Regions from separate parts of the Achromobacter sp. D7-1 genome, predicted to be linked through region 2. Evidence: predicted binding sites of a transcription regulator. Region 2 holds the regulator's gene; the other holds the start of a gene.
The links. The regulator NrdR, encoded in region 2, represses ribonucleotide reductase genes. The targets are predictions, from matches to a motif close to CACNANATNTNGTG.
Positions count from the first base shown of each region.

Region 1: AC6LKD_RS22010 (ribonucleoside-diphosphate reductase subunit alpha) is a predicted target of NrdR. The motif match lies at 1,710-1,723, and genes of this name have one in related genera.

Region 1 covers NZ_JCBAMT010000057.1:33,102-38,785, reverse strand. The annotation lists gene AC6LKD_RS22015 (indolepyruvate ferredoxin oxidoreductase family protein) at 1-1,562, shown strand, start outside; gene AC6LKD_RS22010 (ribonucleoside-diphosphate reductase subunit alpha) at 1,866-4,796, shown strand; gene AC6LKD_RS22005 (ribonucleotide-diphosphate reductase subunit beta) at 4,817-5,684, shown strand, end outside.
Region 2 covers NZ_JCBAMT010000085.1:10,366-16,049, forward strand. The annotation lists gene ribD (bifunctional diaminohydroxyphosphoribosylaminopyrimidine deaminase/5-amino-6-(5-phosphoribosylamino)uracil reductase RibD) at 1-454, opposite strand, end outside; gene AC6LKD_RS26860 (cysteine hydrolase family protein) at 633-1,196, shown strand; gene AC6LKD_RS26865 (GlxA family transcriptional regulator) at 1,214-2,179, shown strand; gene nrdR (transcriptional regulator NrdR) at 2,253-2,732, opposite strand; gene glyA (serine hydroxymethyltransferase) at 2,930-4,180, opposite strand; gene AC6LKD_RS26880 (LysE family translocator) at 4,385-5,020, shown strand; gene AC6LKD_RS26885 (YbhB/YbcL family Raf kinase inhibitor-like protein) at 5,084-5,684, opposite strand, start outside.

The DNA of each region.
Region 1 (5,684 bases), on a different contig from region 2:
TGTCGGTGGTGCCGCTGGAAACGCCCTATGGCCGCAAGCGCGCCATTGATCAGTCCAGCTGCAACAAGGACTATTCCTGCGCCGAAGGCTTCTGCCCCAGCTTCGTGTCCGTCATGGGCGGCAAGCCCAAGAAGAGCGCCGCGCCCAAGGCCGACCAGGAACGCCTGCAAAAACTGATCGCGCAATTGCCCCTGCCCGCCATGCCCGTACTGGACCATCCCTACCGCCTGCTGGTGGCCGGCATGGGCGGCACCGGCGTCATCACCATCGGCGCCATCGTGTCGATGGCCGCGCACCTGGAAGGCCTGTCCGCCGCCGTGCTCGACCTGACCGGCCTGGCGCAGAAAGGCGGCACGGTGGTCAGCCACATCCGCCTGGCGCCTGCCGGTGCGCCGGCAGGCCCGGTGCGCCTGGACTGGCAGCAGGCCGACGCCGCGATCCTGTGCGACCCGGTCGCCTCCGTGGCGCCGGATTCGCTGGGCGCGCTGCGCCGCGGCCATACCCAGGTCACGGTCAACAGCTACGTCGCGCCGGTCTCCGACTTCACCCGCAACCCGGACGCGGCCATGCGGCCCGAAGCGCTGCTGGCCAAGATCCGCCACGCGGCGGGCGAATCCAACACCGCCGCGATCGACGCGCATGAAGCGGCGCTGGCCCTGTTCGGCGACAGCATCCTGTCCAATATGTTCATGCTGGGCTATGCCTGGCAGCGCGGCGGCGTGCCGCTATCGCAAGCGGCCATCAACCGCGCCATCGAACTCAATGGCGTGGCGGTGGCCGCCAACCGGGCCGCGTTCGACAGCGGTCGCCTCGCGGCGCACCAGCCCGACGCGCTGGAAGGCGCGCTGCGGCCGCGCGCCCAGGTGGTGCAGTTGCATGTGCCCGAGTCGTTCGAACGCGCCGTCGCCCGCCGCATCGACGACCTCACCGCCTACCAGGACGCCGGCTATGCCCGCCAGTTCCAGGACGTGGTCGAAGCCGTCGCGGCGCGCGAACGTGAACTCGCGCCCGAGGCCAAGACCCCGCGGCTGGCGCTGGCGGTCGCGCGCGGCCTGTTCAAGCTCATGGCCTACAAGGACGAATACGAAGTGGCTCGGCTCTACACTGGCGAGTCGTTCCAGGCCCAGCTGAAGGGCCAGTTCGAAGGCGACTACAGCCTGCGCTTCCACATGGCGCCGCCCATCTTCGCGCGCAAGGATCCGCGCACCGGCGTGCCGCGCAAGATGACGCTAGGTCCGCGCACCATGACCGCGCTGAAAATGCTGACGCGCCTGAAGGGCTTGCGCGGCACCTGGTTCGATCCCTTCGGCCATACCGCCGAACGCAAGATGGAACGGTCGCTGGTGCGCGAGTACCGCCAGACCATAGACCAGTTGCTTGCAGGGTTGACCCGCGACAAGCTGGCCCAAGCGGCTACAATCGCCGGCCTTGCAGAAACCATCCGCGGCTTCGGTCACGTGAAGGCTGCAAACGTCGAGAAGTATCGGACGGAGTTGGGCCGCTTGATGCAAACCTATACGGCGCCTGCCCCGCAAGATATGCCCCTGCGGAAAACCGCATAAACATTCGCTCTGAGCGGCACCTTCCTGGGCGCGCCTTGCTGGGCGCGCCTAGTGCATTTGGTAACAATCTTTTGTGAACTTCGTCTTATCTTCTTCTTGTCCCTGTCGTACTCGATCACTAGAATTAGTGTCCAACGAGGGGTGCTACACTACATGTTGTGGTCGCCTAAGCGCTGATTCCCGTCGGCCACGCCTTTTGGACTAGCCCGTCCAGAACGTTGCGACCCCCTCAAAAGATCCAATTTCGTACCTGACATGACGTCGTCATGTCGCTATCTACGCGCTTTTCGCACAGGAGCTTCCATGCAGACTACGATCGCCTCTGTGACCCGGCCTACGGCCGTGCCGCCCTCGCAAACCGATTCCCCTGCCGACGCCAATGGCGGGCAATGGGCCAGCTACAACATCATTCGCCGCAATGGCTCGGTGGTCGGGTTCGAACCCAACAAGATCGCCATCGCCATGACCAAGGCCTTCCTGGCCGTCAACGGCGGCCAGGGCGCGGCCTCGGCGCGCGTGCGTGAGCTGGTCGAGAACCTGACCAGCCAGGCCGTCAACGCCCTGGTGCGCAACCGCCCCAACGGCGGCACCTTCCATATTGAAGACATCCAGGACCAGGTCGAACTGGCCCTGATGCGCTCGGGCGAACACGACGTTGCCCGCGCCTACGTGCTGTACCGCGAAAAGCGCACGCAGGAACGCGCCGCAGCCGCGGCCGCCGCCGACACCCAGGAGAAGGCCGCCGCCCCGCAGGAGCACGTGCTGAACGTGACCGACGCCGGCGTGCGCCGCCCGCTGGACCTGGCTGAACTGCGCGCCACCATCGAAGCCGCCGGCGAAGGCCTGGCCGAATTCATCGACACGGAAGCGATCCTGAAGGAAACGGTCAAGAACCTGTACGACGGCATTCCCGTCGACGAAGTGTTCAAGTCCGCCATCCTGTCCGCGCGCGCGCTGGTCGAAAAGGACCCGGCCTACAGCCAGGTCACCGCACGTCTGCTGCTGCACACGATCCGCAAGGAAGTGCTGGGCGAGGAAGTCTCGCAGGACGGCATGGCCGCCCGCTACGCCGAATACTTCCCCACCTTCATCGCCCGCGGCATCGAAGGCGGCCTGCTGTCGCCCGATCTGGCCAGCTATGACCTGACCAAGCTGGGCCACGCCCTGAACGCCAAGCGCGACCTGCAGTTCGGCTACCTCGGCCTGCAGACCCTGTACGACCGCTACTTCCTGCACATCCGCGGCACCCGCATCGAACTGCCGCAGGTGTTCTTCATGCGCGTGGCCATGGGCCTGGCGCTGCGCGAAGCCGACCGCGAAACCCGCGCCATCGAGTTCTACGAGATCCTGTCCTCGTTCGACTTCATGAGCTCGACGCCGACGCTGTTCAACTCCGGCACCCTGCACTCGCAGCTGTCGTCGTGCTACCTCACCACCGTCTCCGACGACCTGGAAGGCATCTACGACGCCATCAAGGAAAACGCGCTGCTGGCCAAGTACGCCGGCGGCCTGGGCAACGACTGGACCCCGGTGCGCGCGCTGCGCAGCCACATCAAGGGCACCAACGGCGAAAGCCAAGGCGTCGTGCCGTTCCTGAAGGTCGTCAACGACACCGCGGTCGCGGTCAACCAGGGCGGCAAGCGCAAGGGCGCTGTCTGCACGTACCTGGAATCGTGGCACCTGGACATCGAAGAATTCCTGGAACTGCGCAAGAACACCGGCGACGAGCGCCGCCGCACGCACGACATGAACACGGCGAACTGGATTCCCGACCTGTTCATGAAGCGCGTCATGGAAGGCGGCGAGTGGACGTTGTTCTCGCCGTCCGACTGCCCCGACCTGCACGACAAGTACGGCCGCGCCTTTGAAGAAGCCTACGTGGGCTACGAAGCGCGCGTGGCCAGCGGCGAACTCAAGCTCTTCAAGAAGATGCCGGCGCTGAACCTGTGGCGCAAGATGCTGTCGATGCTGTTCGAAACCGGCCACCCCTGGATCACGTTCAAGGATCCTTGCAACATCCGTTCGCCGCAGCAGCACGTCGGCGTGGTCCACAGCTCGAACCTCTGCACCGAGATCACGCTGAACACCAACGAATCCGAAATCGCGGTGTGCAACCTGGGTTCCGTGAACCTGGTCGCGCACATGAAGCCGGCTGCCGGTGGCGGTTTCGAACTCGACCACGACAAGATCAAACGCACCGTCAGCATCGCAATGCGCATGCTCGACAACGTGATCGACATCAACTACTACGCCGTCGACAAGGCTCGCAATTCCAACGCGCGCCATCGTCCGGTGGGCATGGGCATCATGGGCTTCCAGGATTGCCTGCAGATGATGCGCGTGCCTTACGCATCGCAGTCCGCCGTCGAATTCGCCGACCGTTCGATGGAAGCCGTGTGCTATCACGCGTACTGGGCCTCGAGCCTGCTCGCTGAAGAGCGCGGCCGCTATCAATCGTATGAAGGCTCGCTGTGGTCGCGCGGCATCTTGCCGCAAGACACGTTGAAGATGCTGCGTGATGAACGCGGTGGTCATGTTGAAGTCGATGAGTCGAGCACGCTCGATTGGGATACGTTGCGCGCGCGCATCAAACAACATGGCATGCGCAACTCCAATTGCATCGCAATCGCCCCAACCGCGACTATTTCCAATATCATTGGCGTATCTGCGTGCATCGAACCCACTTTCCAGAACTTGTACGTCAAATCGAATCTCTCCGGCGAGTTCACGGTCGTTAACGATTACCTCGTGCGTGACCTGAAGAAACTCGGTCTCTGGGACGAAGTCATGGTCGCCGACCTCAAGTACTTCGACGGCAGCCTGTCCCGCATCGATCGCGTACCTTCCGAACTCCGCGACCTCTACGCCACTGCGTTCGAAGTCGAACCGAGCTGGCTGGTTGAATGCGCGTCGCGCCGCCAGAAGTGGATCGATCAAGCACAGTCGCTGAACATCTACATGGCCGGCGCGTCGGGCAAGAAACTGGACGACACCTACAAGCTGGCTTGGAAGCGCGGCCTGAAGACGACCTACTACCTGCGTACCCTGGGCGCCACCAGCGCCGAGAAGTCCACGGGACGCGGCGGCGAATTGAACGCCGTTTCCGCAGGAGGCCAGTCCACGTCCGCCGCTGTCGCTGCTGCACCTGTTTTGCCGGAACCCGAAGTTCTCGGGGCGGTTTGCACCATGCGGCCGGGCGACCCCGGCTTCGAAGAGTGCGAAGCCTGCCAATAACCGCCTCCGGAGAATGAATCATGATTAATTGGGAAGACGACACCATCGCCACGCAAGCTGCTCAATCGCCCGCACCTGCGGCGGGCGGGCAGGCTGCGCCCGCAGTCCGGGCGGCGACCGGTGTTTTCGGCGACACCGCCATGCCCACGCCCGCCGCGCCTGAACACGCGGCCGGCCTGGCCGCCAGCGGCGCCGCCACCTCGCAACGCGTGAAGGTTGCCGACAAGCGCATCATCAACGGCCAGACCGACGTCAACCAGCTCGTACCGTTCAAGTACAAGTGGGCGTGGGAAAAGTACCTGGCCACTTGCGCCAACCACTGGATGCCGCAAGAGATCAACATGTCGCGCGACATCGCCCTCTGGAAGAACCCGAACGGGCTCACCGAGGACGAGCGCCGCATCGTCAAGCGCAACCTGGGTTTCTTCGTCACCGCCGACTCGCTGGCCGCGAACAACATCGTGCTGGGCACCTACCGCCACATCACGGCGCCCGAGTGCCGCCAGTTCCTGCTGCGCCAGGCGTTTGAAGAAGCGATCCACACGCACGCCTATCAATACATCGTCGAAAGCCTGGACCTGGACGAAGCGGAGATCTTCAACGCTTACAACGAAGTGCCGTCCATCCGCGCCAAGGACGAGTTCCTGATCCCGTTCATCGACGCGATCGCGGACCCCAACTTCAAGACGGGCACTCCCGAAGCCGACCAGACGCTGCTGAAGTCGCTGATCGTCTTCGCTTGCCTGATGGAAGGCCTGTTCTTCTACGTTGGCTTCACGCAGATCCTGGCGCTGGGCCGCCAGAACAAGATGACCGGCGCCGCCGAACAGTACATGTACATCCTGCGCGATGAATCCATGCACTGCAATTTCGGCATCGACCTGATCA
Region 2 (5,684 bases):
TCATGCGCGAGATGAACCCCGCATTGACGGCCAGCGCCTCTGCGCCGCAGACGCCCGTGGTCACCTCGATGCCCGCCAGGCGCAGACGCGCCAGACCCTGGCCATTGACCAGCGGGTTGGGATCGCCGATCGCCACCACCACCCGCGCCGGCCGGGCCGCAAGCACCGCGTCCACGCAGGGCGGCGTGCGGCCGAAATGGCTGCAAGGCTCCAATGTGACATAGAGCGTGGCGCCTTCCACGGACTCACCGCGCGCCTGGACGTCGCGCAAGGCGCAGACTTCCGCGTGCGGGCCGCCCGGCGGCTGCGTGGCGCCTTCGCCCAGCACCCTGCCGTCGCGCACGATCACGCAGCCGACCCGGGGGTTGGGCGCGGTGGAGTACATGACGGTCTGCGCCAGCGCCAGGGCGCGCCGCATCCAGAAAATGTCGTCGTTGTCGCTGGGAATCATCATGATCAGGATTGTATGTCCGCCACGCGGCGGGCAGACGGTCCGGCGCAGGCTCTCGGCGGCATCGGCCGCGCATGTCCGTTTTGGGCCGACAGCCGTCTTTCGCCGCGCTCACCCCGGCGCTGGATTGCAGTAAAAATGACGTCACGCCTCTACAATTTCCGCTCCAGGAGCCCGGACCATGAAACAAGCACTGATCGTCATCGATGTACAAGACTCTTTCCGGCAACGTCCGTTTTGGGATGAAACCGAGTATCCGGCCTTTGTGGAACAGATCCAGTCCCTGATCGACACGGCCGAGGCCCAGGACATTCCGGTACTGCAGGTGTTTCACACCAGCGTGTCGAACGACCCCGCCAACCCCTTCTCGATGGCCTCCGGGCACGTCAAGACGCTCAAGGAATTGCGCATCGCGCCCACCGCCGTGTTCCACAAGACCGTGCATTCCTCGCTCTATGCCAAGGACGCGGACGGCGCCAGCCTGCAGGACTGGCTGGTGAAGCATGGCATCGAAGGCATCATCGTCAGCGGCATCCGCACGGAACAATGCTGCGAAACCACCTCGCGCCACGCCAGCGACGCCGGCTACAAGGTGGTGTTCCCCACCGATGCCACCCTGACCTTCGCCATGCAGAGCCCGTCCGGCCAGCATTACACCCCGGCCGAAATCCGCGACCGGACCGAGCTGGTGCTGCAAGGACGCTTCGCCCGCATCGCGCGCGCCGCCGACGCGCTAGCGGCCTAGCGCTGGCGGAGGGCTGCATGGTCCCGGTCTATTTCGTGCTGACGCGCGGCATCGTGCTGCTGGACGTGGCGGGTCCGGCGGAGGCCTTCCGCGTGGCCAACAAGCTGAGTCCCGGCACCTTCGAGCAGCATTTCTGCGGCCCGTCGCGGGAGGTCGAAAGCGGCCTGCCCGGCCTGCATCTGGCGCATATCCAGGCCCTGCCGGCCGCGCTGCCGCCCGAGGCCCTGGTCATCATTTCCGGCGTGGTGGGCAAGCCCACGCGCCTCGATGACCCCGACTCGCGCGCCATCATCGACTGGCTGGCGGTCCGCCATCCCGCCGACGGCTTCACCCTGATGACGGTGTGCGCCGGCGCGCTATTCGCCGCCGCCGCCGGACTGACGCGGCAACGGGATTGCACCACGCACCACACCTGCCTGGAACAACTGGCCAGCATCGACCCGAGCGCGCGGCTGCATGACAACCGCATCTTCGTCGAGGACGGCAAGCTGGTCAGCAGCGCGGGAATCACGGCCGGCATCGACCTGGCCTTGCACATGGTGTCGCGCCATTGCGGGCCGCGCGTGGCCAGCGAAACAGCACGCGACATGGTCGTCTACCAGCGGCGCGCCGGCACGGATTCCACACTGTCGCCCTGGCTGGATCACCGCAGCCATATGCATCCGGGCGTGCACCGGGTGCAGGATGCGGTCATTCGCGATCCGGCGGCGCCCTGGTCGGCGCAATCGCTGGCGGACCAGGCGCATACCAGCGCTCGCCACCTGACCCGGCTGTTCCGCGAACACGCGGGCTGCACGCCGATGGATTACCTTTATCAGATACGCGTGGCGCTGGCGCGCGACCTGCTGCGCGACACCAGGCTGGATCTGGAGCGCGTGGCCGAGAAATCGGGCTTCGGCTCGGCCCAGCACATGCGCCGCGTGTGGCGCAAATTCCAGCCGCTGACGCCCAGCCTGGCGCGCGCAGCGCCCGCCATGCAATGACGGCGCCGCGGCGCCGTCATTTTCTACATCCGCGCCGCTCGACGGCCCCGGACGGGTTGGCGTCGAGTCTTCTCTAGTCCTTGCGCAGCTTGCCCGGCAGCAGCGGGCCCTGCATCTCGCGGATGGCCTCGACGAATTCGCCAATGTCCTCGAAGCTCTTGTAGACCGAGGCGAAGCGCACGTAAGCCACCTTGTCGAGCTTGCGCAGTTCGTTCATGACGAGCTCGCCGATGTGTTCGCTAGGCACTTCGCGCAGTCCGCTGGCCAGCAACTGCTCTTCGATGCGGGCAACCGCCGCGTCCACGTCTTCCGTGCTGACGGGGCGCTTGCGCAGCGCCAGGCTCAGGCTGGCGCGCAGCTTGCCGGGATCGTAGTCGCTGCGGCTGCCGTTGCGCTTCACGATGGAAGGCATGGCCAGCTCCACCCGTTCATAGGTGGTGAAGCGCTTGTCACAGGACAGGCAGCGGCGGCGACGGCGTATGGCGTCGCCTTCTTCGGAGACCCGGCTGTCGACGACCTGCGTTTCGGCATTGCCGCAAAATGGACACCGCATGTGTGATCCCTAAAGGCGCTGAGGGCAATAGTTAAGCATATTGTAACGAGGCGCCGGGCCGCCAGCGCCAATACGGGCTAATCCGCCCCCGTATTTTTTGCCAGGGTACCGCCCCGAAAGCAAAGGGACGGCGCCTTGCGGGGCCGTCCCTTATGGAGCGCTACGGCCGGGCCGCAGCCCGCCGCAGGGATGCTCGCTTACTTCTTACCGTAGACCGGCAGGCGCGAGGTCAGTTCATTGACGCGGGCGCGCACGGCGGCGATGTTGGCTTCGTCGCGCGGATTGTCCAGCACGTCGGCGATAAGGTTGGCGGTCAGCTCGGCTTCCGCTTCGGTGAAGCCGCGCGTGGTCATGGCCGGCGTGCCCAGGCGGATGCCGCTGGTCACGAAAGGCTTTTCCGGATCGTTCGGGATGGCGTTCTTGTTGACCGTGATGTGGGCCTGGCCCAGCACGGCTTCCGCTTCCTTGCCCGTGATGCCCTTGGAACGCAGGTCCACCAGCATGACGTGGCTTTCGGTACGGCCGGAAACGATGCGCAGGCCGCGCTTGACCAGCGTGTCGGCCAGCACCTTGGCATTCTTGACCACTTGCTGCGCGTAGTCCTTGAAGGCGGGCTCCAGCGCTTCCTTGAAGGCCACGGCCTTGCCGGCGATGACATGCATCAGCGGACCGCCCTGGATGCCGGGGAAGATCGCCGAGTTGATGATCTTCTCGTGCTCGGCCTTCATCATGATGACGCCGCCGCGCGGGCCGCGCAGCGACTTGTGCGTGGTCGAGGTGACGAAGTCGGCGTGCGGGACCGGGTTCGGATAGGCGCCGCCGGCGACCAGGCCGGCGTAGTGGGCGATGTCGACCATGAACAGCGCGCCGTTTTCACGGGCGATGCGGGCCATGCGCTCGAAGTCGATGTGCAGGGCGTAGGCGGAAGCGCCAGCCACGATCAGCTTGGGCTTGTGCTCTTTGGCCAGTTGCTCGACCTGGTCGTAGTTCAGGACTTCGTTTGCGTCCAGGCCGTAGGAGATGAAGTTGTACAGCTTGCCCGAGGCGTTGACCGACGCGCCGTGCGTCAGGTGGCCGCCTTCGGCCAGGCTCATGCCCAGCACGGTGTCGCCCGGCTTCAGGACGGCCATGTACACGCCCTGGTTGGCCTGCGAGCCCGAGTTGGGCTGTACGTTGGCGGCTTCAGCGCCGAAGATCTGCTTCAGGCGGTCGATGGCCAGTTGCTCGACCACGTCCACGTACTCGCAACCGCCGTAGTAGCGCTTGCCCGGATAGCCTTCGGCGTACTTGTTGGTGAGCTGCGTGCCCTGGGCTTCCATGACGGCCGGGCTGGCGTAGTTCTCCGAGGCGATCAGCTCGATGTGCTGTTCCTGGCGGACGTCTTCCTTCTGGATGGCGGCCCAAACGTCCGGGTCAGCCTTGGACAAGGTGAGGTTGCGGTCAAACATGACGGGAGTTCCTGAGGCGGTAAGAGAGGAGAAAACTGCGCCCGGGTGGGTAAACCCGGAGAATGACGGATAGTTTACCGCGTCGGGGAGGATCAATTGCTCCCAAAATACCTGGAACCCGGGCAAAATTGCCTCGATGAGCGTGAAAACCACGCCATCCTTCATCGGCCGAAAACCCGTCTCAACCCGACTTGAGAAACTTTCATGCAAAGCGCCACGCTCATAACCTACTCGCTGGTAGCTGCGGTCAGCGTCGTCAGCCCCGGGCCCGCCACCATGCTGGCGATCCGCAACGGCGCGGCGGGCGGCTTGCGGGCCGTGCTGCCGTCCACCCTGGGCAATGTGACAGGCCTGTTCCTGCTGTCGGCCGCCGCCATGCTGGGGCTAGGCGTGGTACTGCAATCGTCCGCCATGCTGTTCATGCTGCTCAAAGTGGCAGGCGCCGCTTACCTGCTTTACATCGGCCTGCGCCACTTGCTGGGCCGCTCGAACATCGCACCGCCTTCCGACCCCGCCGCATTGGCGCCGCGCAGCGCTGGCCGACTCTATTCGGAAGCTGCCCTGGTCGCCACGCTGAACCCCAAACCCATCCTGTTCTTCACGGCGCTGTTTCCCCAGTTCCTGAACGCAGCCGAGCCCTTGCTGCCTCAGTTCTTCATCCTGACCGGCATCTTCACGGGCATGTCGCTGGTGTCTCTGTTGGCCTATGGCACCCTGGCTCACCGCGCCCGGCGCCTGCTGCGCCGGCCCCGCATCGTGGCCTGGATCAACCGCCTGGTCGGCGCCATTTTCATTACCTTCGGATTGGCGTTGTTGCGGCTCAAGCGCACAATGGGCTGAACCTTTTCGGAAATGGAAAAGGCCGCAGTTTGCGAGACTGCGGCCTTTCTGCGGCGTGACGGATCAGGCCGAAGTGGCGCCGATCTGCTTGGGAGCCAGCTTGGGATTGAGCGTATAGGTGCCCGTCAACGACGCCTGCGCCAGCACGTGCTTCTGGATGGCGCGTAGCGCGTCCTCGCCCGTGAAGGAACCCTGCAGGTTCAGCGTGGGCACGTCCAGCGCGTACAGGGTGAACACGTAGCGGTGCACGATCGCGTCGTTCCAGGGCGGGCATGGGCCGTCATAGCCGAAGTAGTCGCCGCTCATGTCGTGGTCGTTGGCAAACCATGACGAGTACGAGTTGATGCCCTGGCGCGCGTCCATCGGCGCCAGCGGGCCGCCCTTGCCGCGCGGCGTGATGCCGCTGGAAAAGGTGCCTTCCTCGATGTCGCGCAGGTCGGCCGGCAGGTCGACCAGCACCCAGTGGAAGAAATCCACGCGCGGCAGGCTGGCCGGCACCTCGCGGCCTTCCTGGTTGACGTCGTCGGGTTCGGAGGGCACATCGGGGTCGTGGCAGATCAGCGCAAACGACTGCGTACCCGCCGGAACGTCGTCCCAGGAAAACTGCGGGTTGAAGTTGTCTGCCAGCGCGACGTGCGATTGCGCATCGATCCGGCCGAAGGCG